2 linked regions of the Puniceicoccus vermicola genome follow. Each later gene encodes a partner of the first gene's protein in a complex. Links are inferred from orthologs where the notes say so. Each region holds a gene or a part of one and is shown on either strand. Other genes may lie near its edges. The genes, in order: uvrB and H5P30_RS00015.

Region 1 (7,423 bases):
AAACCACAAGCCCGAGGATCACCAATCCGGTCAGTAGATAACCGAGACGGCGCACGGGGACACCTTGGCTCTCGGCGATGGTGGGTTCGAAAAGAAAGAGGAGGAGGGGGCGTGCCAAGGTGATCAATGTGATGAGGATCACTGCGGAGGCCCCGAATGACATCCAGAGATCGGGGTTGGAAAGGGCGAGGATGTTCCCGAAAAGCCAGTGCTCAAGCTCCATCGGGGTCGGGATTTGATCCAGAATGAGCAGCCCGCCCGCAAAGGCGGCGGTGTAGAGCACCGCGAGCGCGGAGTGGCTGTCGATCCGTGAGGTGCGCGCGACGAATACAGCCACGAGGCCAACGAGTAGGGCGGAGATCAGGGCTCCGATGAAGGCGGTTGCGGTGGTTAGTCCGGCGATGAGGATTGCGACGGCGATTCCCGGCAGCAGGGTGTGGGAGAGAGACCCCACCATGAGTGCGGATCGGCGCATGACGACATAGCCACTCAGGAATCCGTTGGTAAATCCCACGACGGCGGCCGTCCAGGCTGCGCGTTGGATGAATTCAAAGGAGAGTGGCTGGGAAAAGAAATCCACGAAAGGCGTCTACTACGAATTCGGGACGGGGGGAATCCTCAAAATCGCTGGGAGTAAAACCGGCGCAGAGAATTGATCAGCCGGCCAAATCCTCAAGCGGATAGGTCCAGATCTCCGAGAGAGTCGGGTGATACCAAGGTGCTTTCATGATCTCGTCGACAGTGGCACCGGTTCCGACAGCGACAGCCATCGAATGAATCAGTTCCCCGGCGTCGCGACCCACGCATTCCGCGCGATGGATCTTCCGGTCAGAGGAGCTTGAGAAGAGGCGAACGTATCCGCGACGGGCTTCCATCAGCATCGATCGGCCATGGTCGGAAAACGGAAACTCGGCAATTTGCAGAGAGTCTCCCAGATTCTCACGAATCGTCTCTTCAGAGGGGCCAACCGAGGCAATCTGTGGATCGGTGAAGACCACAGACAAGACCTTGTCATAATCGACGGGCATTGGCTCGAGTCCCAGTGAGTGGCGGGCGGCTGTTTCACCCTGCAAAATGGCGATATGGACGATCTCGTGAGGGCCGGCGCAGTCGCCTGCGGCGTAGATCCCTGGATGAGAGGTCATTTGGTACTCGTTGGTGCGGATGTGCCCGCTGGAGCGAGTTTCTATGCCGATCTCTTCGAGTCCCAGTTTCGCGGTGGCTGGCTTGCGCCCCAGCGCGTTGAAGAGGAATTGCGCTTGCCGAATCACGGCCCGGTGTCCCTGGCGGAACTGCACGGAAACTCCGTTCTCGTTCGGCTCGATGTTTTCGATGTCGGTGTGGGTGAATAGTTCAACCCCTTCGTCGATCAATGCTTCTTCCAAGACCGCAGCCATATCCGGCTCAAAATCGGAGAGAATGTGAGGGCTGCGCTGAATCATGATGACCTTGGAGCCAATCCGGCAAAGAAACTGCGCCAGCTCACAGGCGACGACTCCACCTCCAAGGACGATGACCGATTCGGGAACGGTATCGAGGTCGAGGATATCATCGCTGGTCAGGAAGGGAACGTCGGCCAGCCCGGGGACATCGGGCACCGAGACATGAGATCCAGTCGAGATTAGGATACGGTCCGCAGAGATCTGCGTCCCGTCATCAAGGATAACCGTCCGATCCGGACCAAGTTTGCCGTTCTGGCGAAACAGGTGGTAGCGGTCCGATTCAATCTGCGAGCGGCGGTGTCCGGCGAAATCGGCAATCATATCCAACTTGCGCTGATGGAGGGCCGCCATGTCGACTTGAGGGCGGGAGATATTAAGTCCCAATTTGCGGCTTTCCCGGGCCAGTTGAAGAACATCCGCCGAGTAGAGGAGCGTTTTCGAAGGCATGCAGCCGCGGAGAATACAGAGCCCTCCGAGCTCTTTGCTTCCGTCAACAATCGCGACTCGTTCGACGTGCTTTCTCGCCAGTGATGCTGCGTTGTATCCCGCGCTGCCGCCCCCGAGGACGAGAAAATCGAAATGATCTTGGCTCATGTTGCCCGGTCAGAATTGAGAGATTTGCCCACGAATGCAAGCTGACGATCCCTTAGGCATTAGGGAGGCAGATGGAGGTGGCAATCTCGTTGGCGGTCTCCTCGTCGTAGAGGTCGGCGACGATGGAAAGACCGAAGGCGACGGCGGTTCCGGCCCCGCGGGAGGTGATGAGGTTCCCATCCTGGACCACGGGGTCAGGGAGGATTTCCTGAAGTTCTTCTGCGACCGAAAAATGCGCCGTATAGCGCTTTCCCGAAAGAATGGCCGCTTCATTGAGGACGGTCGGAGCAGCGCAGATGGCTGCAACCAGGAGGTTCTTCTCGTAGAATTCGCGAACGACCTCGAGGACAGCAGGGTTCTTTCGAAGTGATTTTGCCGCTGGGCCTCCGGGGACAATCAGGGCATCGAAGGGTTCATTGCGGCAGTCGGCCAGGAAGGTGTCTGCCTGAAGGCGAACCCCGGTTTTTCCCTCGACCAGCAAATCCGTACCGGTTGCCGCGAGAACGACTTCGGCCTCGGCGCGGCGGAGAATATCAATCGGGCTGATGGCCTCGATCTCTTCGAAACCATTTTCCATAAGGACCAGTACTCGCTTCTTCATGGAGGAAAGATGAGGGACAACTGGAGGAGTTTCAAGGAATCGCCGGAATTTGCCGTCTGGACGAACGAAGATCAGACCAGCATTTTGCAACGGGACCGGATAAGCCGTTCTCCCCGTTGACCGAATCAAATTTTCGGTCAGTCTTGGGGAAATGGGAGAGTTTCGTTTACAGTCAGACTATCAGCCGACCGGGGACCAGCCTCGGGCCATCGAAGAATTGGCGGATTCGATTAAGACCGGAAACCGTTATCAAACCCTGGTGGGGGTGACTGGATCGGGAAAGACTTTCACCATGGCGAATCTGATTCACCAATTGAATCGGCCAGCCTTGGTCATCTCCCACAATAAGACTTTGGCCGCCCAGCTGTTCTCGGAATTTAAAGGATTTTTTCCGGATAATGCCGTCGAATACTTTGTCAGCTACTACGATTACTATCAGCCGGAGGCCTATGTCCCGCAGACGGATACCTACATTGAGAAGGACTCCTCGATTAATGAGGAAATCGAGCGTCTCCGCATATCAGCGACGAGCTCTCTCTTGACCCGCCGGGATGTCGTCGTCGTGGCCAGTGTCTCGTGCATATATGGCTTGGGGAGCCCGGAGGATTTTCGCGAGATGATGATCGAGATCCGTCCGGGAGAAGAGCTCGGCCGGGATGCTTTCCTCGAGCGGTTGGTTGAGAATCTTTACGAGCGCAACGACGTGGAGCTCTCGCGGGGGAAATTCCGGGCTCGCGGGGAAGTGGTCGATGTTTTTCCGGCCTACCGGGAGAGTGCGATTCGAGTCGAGTTCTGGGGAGATGAGGTCGAATCTGTAAAACCACTCGATCCGCTTACCGGTGAGACCGGGGAGGCCTTTGAATATTTCTTCCTCTATCCCGCCAATCAGTACATCACTCCGAAAGATAAGTTAAAAGGGGCCGTGAAGGAGATTCGGAATGAGTTGGATGGTCGCGTCAAGGAGTTCGAACAAGACCAGCGCCTTCTCGAAGCCCAGCGAATTCGGATGCGCACCGAGTATGATCTCGAGATGTTAGAGGAGATCGGTTTCTGCAGCGGGATCGAAAACTATTCCCGGCATCTCAGTGGAAGAAACCCCGGTGATCGTCCATTTTGCCTAATCGATTTCTTTCCCGACGATTTCCTCCTCATCATTGATGAGAGTCATGTAACGGTCCCGCAAATCGGGGCCATGTTCAACGGGGACCATTCGCGCAAGAGCCGCCTCGTTGATTTCGGTTTCCGCCTTCCTTCCGCTCTCGATAACCGCCCCCTCAAGCCAGACGAATTCCGTGAAGTCACCGGTCAGACCCTTTTCGTCTCCGCAACCCCCGCTCCGTATGAGATAGGGATCTCTCAGAAAGTTGCCGAGCAGATCATCCGCCCAACCGGATTGGTAGACCCCATCATGGAGATCCGGCCGATCAAGGGACAGGTGGAGGATACCATGGCCGAAATCCGCAATACCCGTGAGAATGGAGACCGGACCTTAGTCACTACCTTGACCAAGAGAATGTCCGAGGACATTGCCGACTATCTACGGGAAGATGGGATCTCAGTAGAATATTTGCACTCAGACATTGATGCGATCGAGCGGGTTGAAATTTTGAGGCGGCTACGTTCAGGAGAATTTGATGTTCTGGTCGGAGTCAACCTCCTGCGAGAAGGCCTGGACCTCCCCGAAGTGGCCCTAGTCGTAATTCTCGATGCCGACAAAGAAGGCTTCCTCCGAAGTGAAACCAGCCTGATCCAGACCGCAGGTCGCGCCGCCCGCCATGAAAAGGGGAGAGTCATCCTCTACGCAGACCGCATCACTGGATCCATGCAAAGGGCCATTGATGTGACTGAGTACCGCCGCGAGAAACAGCTCGCCTACAACAAAGAGCACGGCATCACTCCAACTGGAGTACGAAGAAAGGATCAATCCAGCCTACATCGCCCCAAAGAAGAACCTACCCCCATGGTAGTAGCCGAAGGAGTAGGGGACGAGGACGTAGCCGCCGTCATTGCCGAATTGGAAGAAGAGATGCAGCAAGCCTCCCTCGACCTTGAATTCGAACGCGCCGCAATTCTCCGAGACCAGATCCAGGCGCTACGCGATGGAGAAGCAACATTACCCAGTTTTTCCGGTGGAAAAAGCACCCGAAAGAAGAAGGCCAAGGGTGGGAAATACCGGCAGAAGAAGAGGTGATTGAAATCAATGATCAACATAATGTATTCAGATTATTGGATTTAATAGAAACGTTCTATTAAATTTGACGATAATACATCGATAGGTGATAGTAGGGTATGGGCAGACGCAGACATCGTATTTCGGATCAATTGGCTTATTATCATCTGATGAGTCGGACTGTGAACGGAGAAGCTCTCTTCGGGGATCGGGAGAGGGAGGTGTTGCGGAAGATGATCTGGCAGGTTGCTGAGTTTTCTGGGGTTCGGGTGGTTACTTATGCGGTCATGAAGAACCATTTCCATATTTTGGTGGAGGTGCCACCAGCAGGGACGGAGGTTTCGGATGAGGAGTTGGTTCGTCGGTATCGGAAATTGTATCCTAAGCCTACGCCTTGGAATCCGATGCCTGCGGAGGTTTTGGAGGGGCATTTGAAGGATAACTTTCTTGATGGGAGGGAGTTGCGCAAGGAGCTTACCCGAAGGATGCATGATGTATCGGAGTTTATGCGGACTCTGAAGCTTCGGTATACGCTTTGGTTTAACCGGTCGCGTGATCGTTTTGGGCCGCTTTGGTCGGCTCGATTTAAGAGTGTGCTGGTCGAAGGGGATCGGTGGGCTTTGCGGACAGTGGCGGCCTATATTGACCTGAACGCGGTTCGGGCCGGGCTGGTTTCGGATCCTAAGGATTATCGGTTTTGCGGGTATGCGGAGGCTCTCGGCGGTGGCCGATTGGCTCGGGCTGGGCTCTCGGTGGTGGATAAGGACCTGGCTGGTTATCGGCAGACTTTGTATGGGGCTGGCGATGGTGAGAAAGAGGGGAAAGCGTCTATTTCTCACGAAGAAGCGGTTCGGGTTTTGCGGGAGGAGAAGGGGAAGTTGCCTCTTTCAGTGGTTTTGCGGTGCCGGGTGAGGTATTTTTCGGACGGGATGGTGCTGGGATCGGAGGACTTTGTGCGAAAGGTCCGAGAAGATGAACCGGAGGGGAGGCGGGCGCGAAGACCTCACCCTCTACGGGGGAGTTATTGGAATGGGCTTGCCGTCGGGACTGGATTGCGGAAGCGCTTGTTTGAGTAGTCGGTAGCTACTCGCAGCTTTCCCGGCTGCCTTGAATTAGGAAGAAGTTGGGAGATTCTGGGTCGCTCCTATGGCTTCTAGCCGTTGGTTTACGCGATCGAAAATGCTCTGTGGATCCAAGCCGAAGGCTTGGCGGAGGTCTTTATTCGAGTTGCCGTGTTCGATAAATTGATCGGGCCAACCAATCCGCTCTACGGGGGTTGGGATTCCGGCATCGGAGAGATCCTCTAAGACGGCTGTGCCAAATCCGCCGGTGCGGACGTGATCCTCCAGGGTTACGATGAGTTTGGCGGATTTTGCCTGTTCCTGGAGGAGGGCGCTGTCGATTGGCTTGGCGAAGCGGGCGTTGACTACTCCTACACTCAGGTCGCTGATTTCGGCGATTCTAGAGGCTATGGTTTCGGCTTCGGAAATCATTGTTCCCAAGGCCCAAATTTGGACGTCTTGGCCTTGGCGGATCACTTCTGCTTTTCCAATTTCGAGGATTTTGGGTTCCTTTTTGATCGGAACTCCCGTGCCGCTGCCGCGGGGGTATCGAATGAAGGCAGGGCCCTGATGCTGCAGTCCGGTCGCAACCATATCGGTGAGTTCATCCTCATTTTGAGGCTGCATGATGACGGTCCGCGGTACTCCGCGCAGGTAGGCGATATCGAAAAGTCCGTGGTGGGTGGCACCGTCGTTCGGAGAAAGTCCGGCGCGGTCCATACAGAAGAGGACCGGTAGGTTTTGCAGGCAAATGTCGTGGATGATGGGGTCGATTCCCCGCTGGAGAAATGTGGAATAGATGGCGCAGACGGGATGGAGCCCGTTGGTGGCCATTCCCGCGGCGAAGAGAACGGCGTGCTCTTCGGCAATCCCTACATCATAATACTGCTGCGGGAGGCTGTCGCGCAACTTATCGAAACCCGTTCCGCTCGGCATGGCAGCGGTTATTCCGACGATGGTCTTGTCCTTTTTGCAGTGAGCGACTACGGCTTCGCCGACAACATCTTGATACTTGGGGGGACTTCCCGGAGCGCCGGGTTTGGAGGACCCTGTCTCCGGATCGAAGGGGGAGGTGCCGTGAAAGCGCTCGGGTTGAGCGATCGCGACATCACTTCCTTTGCCCTTTTTAGTGATGACGTGAAGGACTAGTGGTTCTGGAGCGTTGCGCGCGAACTTGAGGTATTGTTCGAGCTCGCCAATATTGTGGCCATCAATCGGCCCGATGTAGCGGAGGCCGAAATTTTCGAAAATGGAGGAGGAGGCAAAAAAGTCTTTGGTCTCCCGTTTCCACTTGGAGCCAAGGCGGATGAGGGACTCTCCTCCGGGAACGCGTTTGAGGAATGCTTCAAAATCCTCATTCATCCGATTGTAGATCGGAGTCGTGATGAGTTCGTTGAAATAGCGGGAGAGGGCGCCGACGTTTTTGTCGATGGACCATTCATTGTCGTTGAGGATGACGACTAGCCGCTTGGTCGAATCGGTAATGTTGTTCAGGGCTTCGAGAGTGATCCCGCAGGTAAAGGCGGCGTCGCCACAGACGGCCACGACGTTTTCA
Region 2 (7,463 bases), on another replicon or contig:
GAACTGGTTTGGCGCGGAGCCCTGTCTCAGAGGCTTGGCAAGGATGCTCCCGATCAGGAAAATATTCAAAAAATCATTACCTCAATACTCGACCAATTCCCGCCACAACCGAAGAACTAAGAGCAATTATCGTTGCCCGTTATCTCGGACGGTTACCCGATACAGAATGATTCTTGAGGCATTCCGCTTCAGAAAAACGAGTTAGGGCGGCGCTCGATCCGCTGCGGTGCGGAACCGAAACCCACAAAACGAAGAAATACACCCAAACCGGTCGGTATGGCAAAATCAGTGACCGGAGGAACTCAAACTCGGGGGTGATCAATCACGGCTGCCTTTCAGCGAATTAATCCGTTTCCGGACGGCGCTGGCCCATCTGCTGATTTAAAACCAAAAGGGCAGAACGGTCATCACCCGCGAGTTCGAGCATTCCGATCGCATCATTCATCGTCCTCTCCTCCTCGACTTGTTCGTCGATAAACCACTTCAGGAAGGACTGGGTGGGATAGTCGTCTTGTTCTGCCGATAGCTTGTAGAGGGCGTGAATCGAACGCGTATTATTCTCCTCGTTGCGGAGAGCACTCTCGAAAACTTCCATGACCGATTGAAACTCGGCCTTCGGTTTTTGTACCGCTTCCAGGCTGAGTTTCCCGCCTCGGTCGTGCAAGTAATCGATCAGCTTCCCAGCGTGCTCTAATTCTTCCTGGCGCTGGAGATCCATCCATTTGGAGAAACCGTCGAAATTATTCTCATCGAACCAAGCAGAGGCCGCCAAATAGCTATAGGCCGCAGCCATCTCTTGATTAATTTGGTGATTTAGCGCTTCTTCAATTTTGGTGTCCAATGTCATACCCACCAAGATGATTCCTGCTGACAAACCTGTCAATAGATCGTCCCGACACGGCAGGGAGTGCTTCTGCCATTCCCCGAACCAATAGGACCAGGCAAAGGCAGTCTCTCAATTTTTTGCAGGAAATGACCCTCTCCGCTAAATCCCCAATGAAGACATTGAAATCGCACGACTGCATTCGACAGGCTTACGCGGGGAAAGTCATGCGAGGACGGAAGAGCTTTTACCCTTTAAAATCCTATCGGAGACCATCGTTCTCCTCTCCTGAACAATCAGTAGGTCGCCCCCGCCCCCCCTCCATGAGGAACCGATTGAGCCTTGCCTTACCCAGGAAGAAACGCTCTGATTTTAGTCAGTTTCATGCAAAATATCCCCGGCATACTCGGCTGCCTCTTCGGGGCATGCGCGTTAATTATCGTCCTGCTGCAATCTCCCGACGAAACGAACCCGTCCGACAACCCCAGAAAGATATCAGAAAACAGCGGCGACCAATTTTCCAAGGGATGGGAGCGATCCAAGTCAGAACCCACCGTTGAGGAAGAACTCATGTCGGAAGCAGTCCTCCAAGCTGCCATCGATGAGGCCCTGGAAGCGAAGTTCGCCGATACCGAATGGTTTAGCACCAAATTGGCCGGACTGGCAGAGGATCCAAAAGGAAGCGACAAAATCCGGGAGGTGATGGGACGTCGAAACCAATACCACCGAATCGATCTTTCGGACTACCCCACGACCGAAGGAAAAATCGACGCAATCCTACGCAGATTTTTGGGCCAAAATCACTACAGTTCGAACAACGATCTGGTAAAACAAATGCGCGAAATGGGACCAGACTCGATCGACCTCTTGATGGAGCGCCTCAATTTAGTCGGCTCTCAAGACTGGGCTCAGCGGATGGCACTCGTTGACGCTCTGAAGGGTCGAATCCCCGAAGACCATCGCGAGGAGGTCATCCGTCAATTTCGAAAATCCGGTGCCTTTGTCGATTTCATCAAGGACTATCAGGTAACGGAAGTGGAAGACCAACTCATGGGAGTAATCGCCGGAACCCAACAATTTGAAAACAACCAACACACTGGGAACTATCGAGATCTCATGGAAGCGGCCATCCGCCTCAACCCCGACCGCGCCGAAGACGCTCTTTTTGAGCACGCCCGGTATGGGGATAGACCCGGCGAAGCTGCACAAATGTTAGCCAGCCTCCCCGACGTCGATCCTCGCCCTGCGATCGAAACCGCCCTCCCTCGCCTATCCAATCGATACCAGCGAGCCAACATGGTTCCGATCGCTTTGGAACACGGCGCATCCGGCAGTTTGGAGCTCGCCGAACGAGCTCTCCGAGAAAATGCGAAAGACGGATACCGGACCGATCAAGTCCTCAAGGCGGTCCGCCTTCATACCGGTGCCATTGGGGATCCCATTGACGTCGCCGACTGGATCGCCGCCAACCGGGATCAGTTTATCTGGAATCCCGAAGCGCGAGCCTATGTACTGCCGTAAGGTTTCGTCGATACAGCCGCAGAGGCAACGCTAGGCGCAGCAAGAGTACCACAGGCTGCCAGCCTGTGATTGAAAGCCGACCCAATCTCCGCAAACGTTCAAATCTCTGGGCATTCAGAGGCGGAGAGGCAAACGCAGGCGCAGCTGAAGCTACTGCCCTACTTGCAAAAGCAGCAGAGGCAGACCTAAAGGAACACTCCCACAGAGCTTGAAAGCTCTTCGTCCCCAATGCAGACAGACTTACGTCACAGATCTATCATTGCGGATTGGGGCCAATCCTTTCATGAAGAGAGAAGGAATCATGCTTACCCTGACGACCCGCCTTTTCCCGATCTGGGCCCTGCTCGGCTCGGCATTGGCCTTGGTCTGGCCCGATCCGCTTGTCGCCTGCAAGAACGCCATTGTTCCCTTGCTGGCGATCATCATGCTCGGAATGGGGCTATCGCTGACTTGGAATGAGTTTCGTGAGGTCTTTCGCACACCCAAGCTGCTTGGAATCGGCATGATGCTGCAGTTCGGGATCATGCCCGCTGCGGCCTATCTGATTGGAACCCTTCTGAACTTAACTCCGGCGGAACTGACGGGAATGGTCCTCGTCGGTGCGAGTGCCGGAGGGACCGCCTCCAACGTCATTTGCTACCTCGCCGGGGGACGACTGGCTCTTTCCGTAAACCTAACTCTCGCTTCGACCATCGCCGCCATCGTACTCACTCCGGCCCTCACTTGGCTCTACCTGCACCAAACGGTGCCAGTTCCCGCTGGAGCTATGCTCGTCAGCATTTTGAAAATCGTGGCCGCTCCTGTCCTTGTCGGGACCGCAATCAATTCGGCCCTCCGCAGTCGGCTCGACTCGATTCGCTCCGTTTTCCCCCTCCTCTCCGTCGCAGCGATTGTCTTCATCATCGCCATTATCGTCGCCCTCAACCGGGAGAACCTCTTGCACAGCGGTCTCCTGATCTTCGTCGCCGTCATTCTCCACAACGCCACGGGCTTAGGCTTCGGATACGGTCTCTCCCGTCTCTTCCGTTGTGATCGGATCACCAGCCGCACCATCGCCATCGAGGTGGGCATGCAGAACTCAGGCCTCAGCGTCACTCTTGCCCTCCAATATTTTTCGGCCGCGGCCGCCCTGCCCGGTGCCATTTTCAGTATCTGGCACAACCTGAGCGGAAGCCTCCTGGCGGCAATTTGGAGCGGGATAGGGAATCCGACAGAAACCTTACCGGACCGCTAGCAAAAATTCTTGCTGTATTCCTGGGTGGGGTGCGGCTTGGGCCAAGCCGGGCTATCGTGGGCAAGATGAGAAGGTTTACCGGTTTGAAGATTTTTAGGCCCTTGAATGCAGACAGGGTCGTCCGGACCAGCAGAACCCCTCCGCTTCCGATGGAAGCACCTCCCCTGCAAGCAAGGGAGGAGTCTCTATACTTGTCCCCTACAAGAGCATTTTCACGAACCAGGGATGCGGCTTGGGCCAAGCCGCGCTACCGGGGGCGACGTCTCCGCGCCCCAAAACCCCGCTTCTTCCCGAAGCATCCGCTCCTCTCCCCTAACCCCTCGCCCCTTGCCTCTTGCCTCTTGCCCTATTTTCAAGTTTGCAGCGCAACCACTCCTCTCCAAACATCGGAAGGATGGACTTTTTTGAAGCGGCAGAGGGCCCCGAGCCTCAGTTCACCTCCGGCATCAATTTCGAAGAGGAATTGAACGAGGAGCAATATGCCGCGGTGACGGCTCCTTTTGGCCCGTCTCTGGTTTTGGCGGGCGCCGGATCCGGGAAGACCCGAACTCTCACCTACCGGGTGGCCTGGCTTCTCGACCAAGGGGTGGACCCGAGCGCCATTCTTCTCCTCACCTTCACGAACAAGGCAGCACGGGAAATGTTGGATCGGGTGGCCGATCTTACCGGAGTTTCCTCCAAGCTTTTCTGGGGCGGCACCTTTCACCATATCGGCCAACGACTGTTGCGGAGATTTGGCGGACCCGTCGGAGTCAATCCCGGGTTTAACATCCTCGACCAAAGCGATTCCGAATCGCTCCTCTCGGATGTGATTCGCCGCGTTGACCCGAAATTTCTCAAGGACAAAAACAACCCGAAGCCGAAGGTTATCGCCAACCTCATCAGCTACGCGCGCAATACCTTGGAAGACGTCGGGGTGATGGCCCGCGAGCGCTACCCCTATCCTGCCAATCTGGGCCCGGACATCGGACGATTCGCCGCCGCCTATGAAAAGGAAAAGCGTAAGCAGGATGTCGCCGACTACGACGACCTCCTGGAACTCTGGCTCAAACTATTAAAGACGGATCCTTCCTTTCTGCACTACTGCACCCAGAAATTCGATCAGGTTCTCGTCGACGAATATCAGGACACCAACCGGCTTCAGGCCGCGATTGTCGACACCATCGGCTCGCACCACCGAGTCATGGCCGTGGGTGACGACTCCCAATGCATCTACACCTGGCGGGGGGCTGAGCTGAATAACATCATGACCTTCCCCGACCGTCATCCCGGCGGGAATATCTTCAAGATCGAGACGAATTACCGCAGCACCCCGCAAATTCTCTCCTTCGCCAACAGCGTCCTTGACGGCCACACCGGAGGAGGCTTCCGCAAAGAGCTGCGAGCCGTACGTCCGGATGGAAATAAGCCCATTCTCGTCTCCACGGTCGATACGACCCAACAGGCCGAATTCGTCATTCGCACAATTTCGCAAATGGTCGATAACGGTCGGAGTTACGGCGACATCGTCATCCTCTACCGGGCCCATTTCCAGGCAATGGACCTGCAGATGGAGCTATCGCGAACCGGCATCCCCTTCCAAATCACCAGCGGAGTCCGATTCTTCGAACAGGCCCACGTAAAGGACATCGTCGCCCAGATCCGCTTCGTGGCCAACCCACGCGACATCACCGCCTTCCTCCGCTTCGCCGGCCTCCTCCCTAAAGTGGGTCCCCGCACCGCCGAGAAACTGTACGCCTTCATCGTCGATTTTGCGGAGAAAAACCAACAGAACTTCTTCGATGTCCTTGGCGCCAAAGCCGTGGTGGCAAAGGTCCCTGCACCCGCCCGCGACGACTGGGAATCTCTGGCAACCACCCTGCGCGACTGTTATCACGCAGCGCACGACGAGAGCCCGGACGAAGTCGTTCGCCTCGCCGTCGAAGGCTGGTACGGCACCTACCTGCGGACTCTTTATCCCAACTGGAAATCCCGCGAGGAAGACCTGACTGGGGTCGTGGGGTTCGCCTCGCGATTCGAAGAGCTGAGCGAACTGCTCGCCCAGCTCATTCTTCTCAACTCGGAAGCGAGCGACCGTTCGATCGAGCCGGGAGAAGAGACGATCCGTTTAACCACCATCCACCAGTCCAAAGGCCTCGAATTCCCAGTGGTCTTCATCCTCGGCCTCGCCGACGGGATGTTCCCCCTGAATCGAGCCGTCGAAGAAGGGAATCTCGATGAGGAAACCCGCCTCTTCTACGTTTCGGTCACCCGCGCCCAAGACGAACTCTTCCTCTCCTACCCCATGGTCCAGTCACAAGGCGGCCCCCCACGTCGATTGCAACCCAGCCGCTTCCTCTCCTCCGTCCGCCCCGATTACTACGAGGCGGTGCGATACCGGAGTTCGTGGTAAAGAGGGATTTGGCGGTGGCCTAGGCGGTGAGGTCGCGCAGCAAAAGTACCACAGGCTGCCAGCCTGTGCGCGAATTCCTAGACCCTTCGCATTTTCTCGATTACACCTCGGCACCCGAGAATCGAATCTTCTTGAGCGCTCCCAAAGCGGAGGGGCAGAACAGGCTGAGGGGCAGCGCGTTGGGCGCAGCTAAAGCTACTGCCCTACTCCAGAAAGGCGCATTTCCGTAACCGCTCAGCTTCAGCTGCGCGGCCTGGCTTTCCGGACTCGCAGAGGAGACGGGACTGACATCCCCTGGGAGGACGGCCGAGGGCCAGCGCGAGCGAAGAGGCAACGCATCGGCCTAACAAAAGTACCACAGGCTGCCAGCCTGTGCGCGAATGCCAGGTTCTCTTCAAATTTTCTCGAACACACCTCGGCCCCCGAGAATAGAATCCTCTTGAGCGCTCCCAAAGCGGAGAGGCTGAACAGGCTGAGGGGCAACGCATTGGGCGCAGCTGAAGCTACTGCCCTACTTTCAACCTGAAACTTCGCCCCTTGAAAACTTCTGCAAATATTATGCTTGCCGTACCCTCCTCCTCCTATACTTTTCATCGCTTATGTCTGAAAACGAAGGCACAGAATCTAACGCCAAGAATCCTACCGATCTCACTTTTCGCGATACCGAGGAACTCACCCGCTTTGTCACCGACACGGGCAAGATCCTTCCGCGTAAGTACACCGGTTTGACTTCCAAACAGCAGCGCCACATCTCTCGGGTCATTAAACAGTCCCGGTCGATGCTGCTGATGAAGTAAATCCGGATTTTCCGGCGGTAACGCGACTCCCCCATGGACTGGCTCAGGGGCGGGGATATTGCTGCGCGCAATCAAGCCGCGAACCTCCTCCAATCGGGGCAGTTGGTCGCGGTCCCTACTGAAACAGTCTATGGCTTGGCTGCGGATGCCGCCAACGAAGCCGCGGTCCGATCCATCTTTTCGGTTAAGGGTCGGCCGCTTTTAGACCCCCTCATCGTTCATTTTGCCTCGCTGGAGCAGATCTCCGCGGTTTGCGAGGTACCTCCTGAGGCCCGCGCCTTGGCCGATCAATTCTGGCCTGGCCCCCTCACTCTGGTTCTCCCGCGCAAAGCGGACTGCCCCATCCCGTCCCTCGTTTCGGCGGGAAAGCCGACGTTAGCTGTCCGCATCCCGGGGCATCCTCTCCTCCGCCAACTGCTCATCGAGAGCCAGCTCCCCCTCGCAGCCCCCAGTGCGAATCCTTTCGGATACATCAGCCCCACCCGCCCGGAACACGTCGAGGCATCGCTCCATCAAGGCGTCGCCGCCATCCTCGACGGAGGCCCTTGCGAACATGGCGTGGAATCGACAATTGTCTCCCTGCCCGCCGAGGGAGGCGTGCGCCTTCTGCGCCCGGGACCGATTTCTTTGCCGGAAATTCTGAAAATCCCCGGCATGACCGAAGCGGCACCGGAAGAGAAAATTGCCGAAGACGCA

What was found.
Region 2: the proteins of uvrB (region 1) and H5P30_RS00015 are in contact, whole or in part, in a crystal structure (PDB 7EGT), measured with the Thermus thermophilus proteins. The link is inferred for Puniceicoccus vermicola from one-to-one orthologs. Residues at the interface, in WP_096411307.1 of Thermus thermophilus: Glu23, Leu25, Arg26, Asp27, Gly28, Glu29, Arg30, Phe31, Arg55, Glu326, Asp327, Phe328, Glu379, Ser382, Gln383, His398, Gly400, Arg401; in WP_096412145.1 of Thermus thermophilus: His654, Arg656, Phe657, Gln666, Asp668, Glu669, Lys680, Arg681, Leu682, Ser683, Lys685, Tyr686, Ala687.

Annotation. Positions count from the first base shown.
Region 1 is NZ_JACHVA010000089.1:14,983-22,405, forward strand. What follows is about bases 2,394-5,308. They hold uvrB (excinuclease ABC subunit UvrB), read left to right. Parts: upstream 2,394-2,788; coding sequence 2,789-4,828; downstream 4,829-5,308. Other genes in these bases: H5P30_RS11510 (DJ-1 family glyoxalase III), read right to left, coding at 2,394-2,637; H5P30_RS11520 (transposase), read left to right, coding at 4,927-5,308. In the rest of the region: H5P30_RS11500 (iron chelate uptake ABC transporter family permease subunit), read right to left, coding at 1-580; H5P30_RS11505 (dihydrolipoyl dehydrogenase family protein), read right to left, coding at 657-2,036; more of H5P30_RS11510, read right to left, coding at 2,089-2,393; more of H5P30_RS11520, read left to right, coding at 5,309-5,883; dxs (1-deoxy-D-xylulose-5-phosphate synthase), read right to left, coding at 5,920-7,423. UniProt on the Escherichia coli protein: The UvrABC repair system catalyzes the recognition and processing of DNA lesions. A damage recognition complex composed of 2 UvrA and 2 UvrB subunits scans DNA for abnormalities.
Region 2 is NZ_JACHVA010000001.1:894-8,356, reverse strand. Bases 3,517-6,471 are described here. They hold H5P30_RS00015 (ATP-dependent helicase), read left to right. Parts: upstream 3,517-3,972; coding sequence 3,973-5,970; downstream 5,971-6,471. Other genes in these bases: H5P30_RS00020 (bile acid:sodium symporter family protein), read left to right, coding at 3,517-3,578. Outside these bases: H5P30_RS00035 (DUF4136 domain-containing protein), read left to right, coding at 1-120; H5P30_RS00030 (ferritin), read right to left, coding at 344-847; H5P30_RS00025 (hypothetical protein), read left to right, coding at 1,208-2,344; more of H5P30_RS00020, read left to right, coding at 2,628-3,516; rpsR (30S ribosomal protein S18), read left to right, coding at 6,570-6,767; H5P30_RS00005 (L-threonylcarbamoyladenylate synthase), read left to right, coding at 6,801-7,463. UniProt on the Escherichia coli protein: A helicase with DNA-dependent ATPase activity. Unwinds DNA duplexes with 3'-5' polarity. Translocates on single-stranded DNA with 3'-5' polarity. Initiates unwinding more efficiently from a nicked substrate than double-stranded DNA.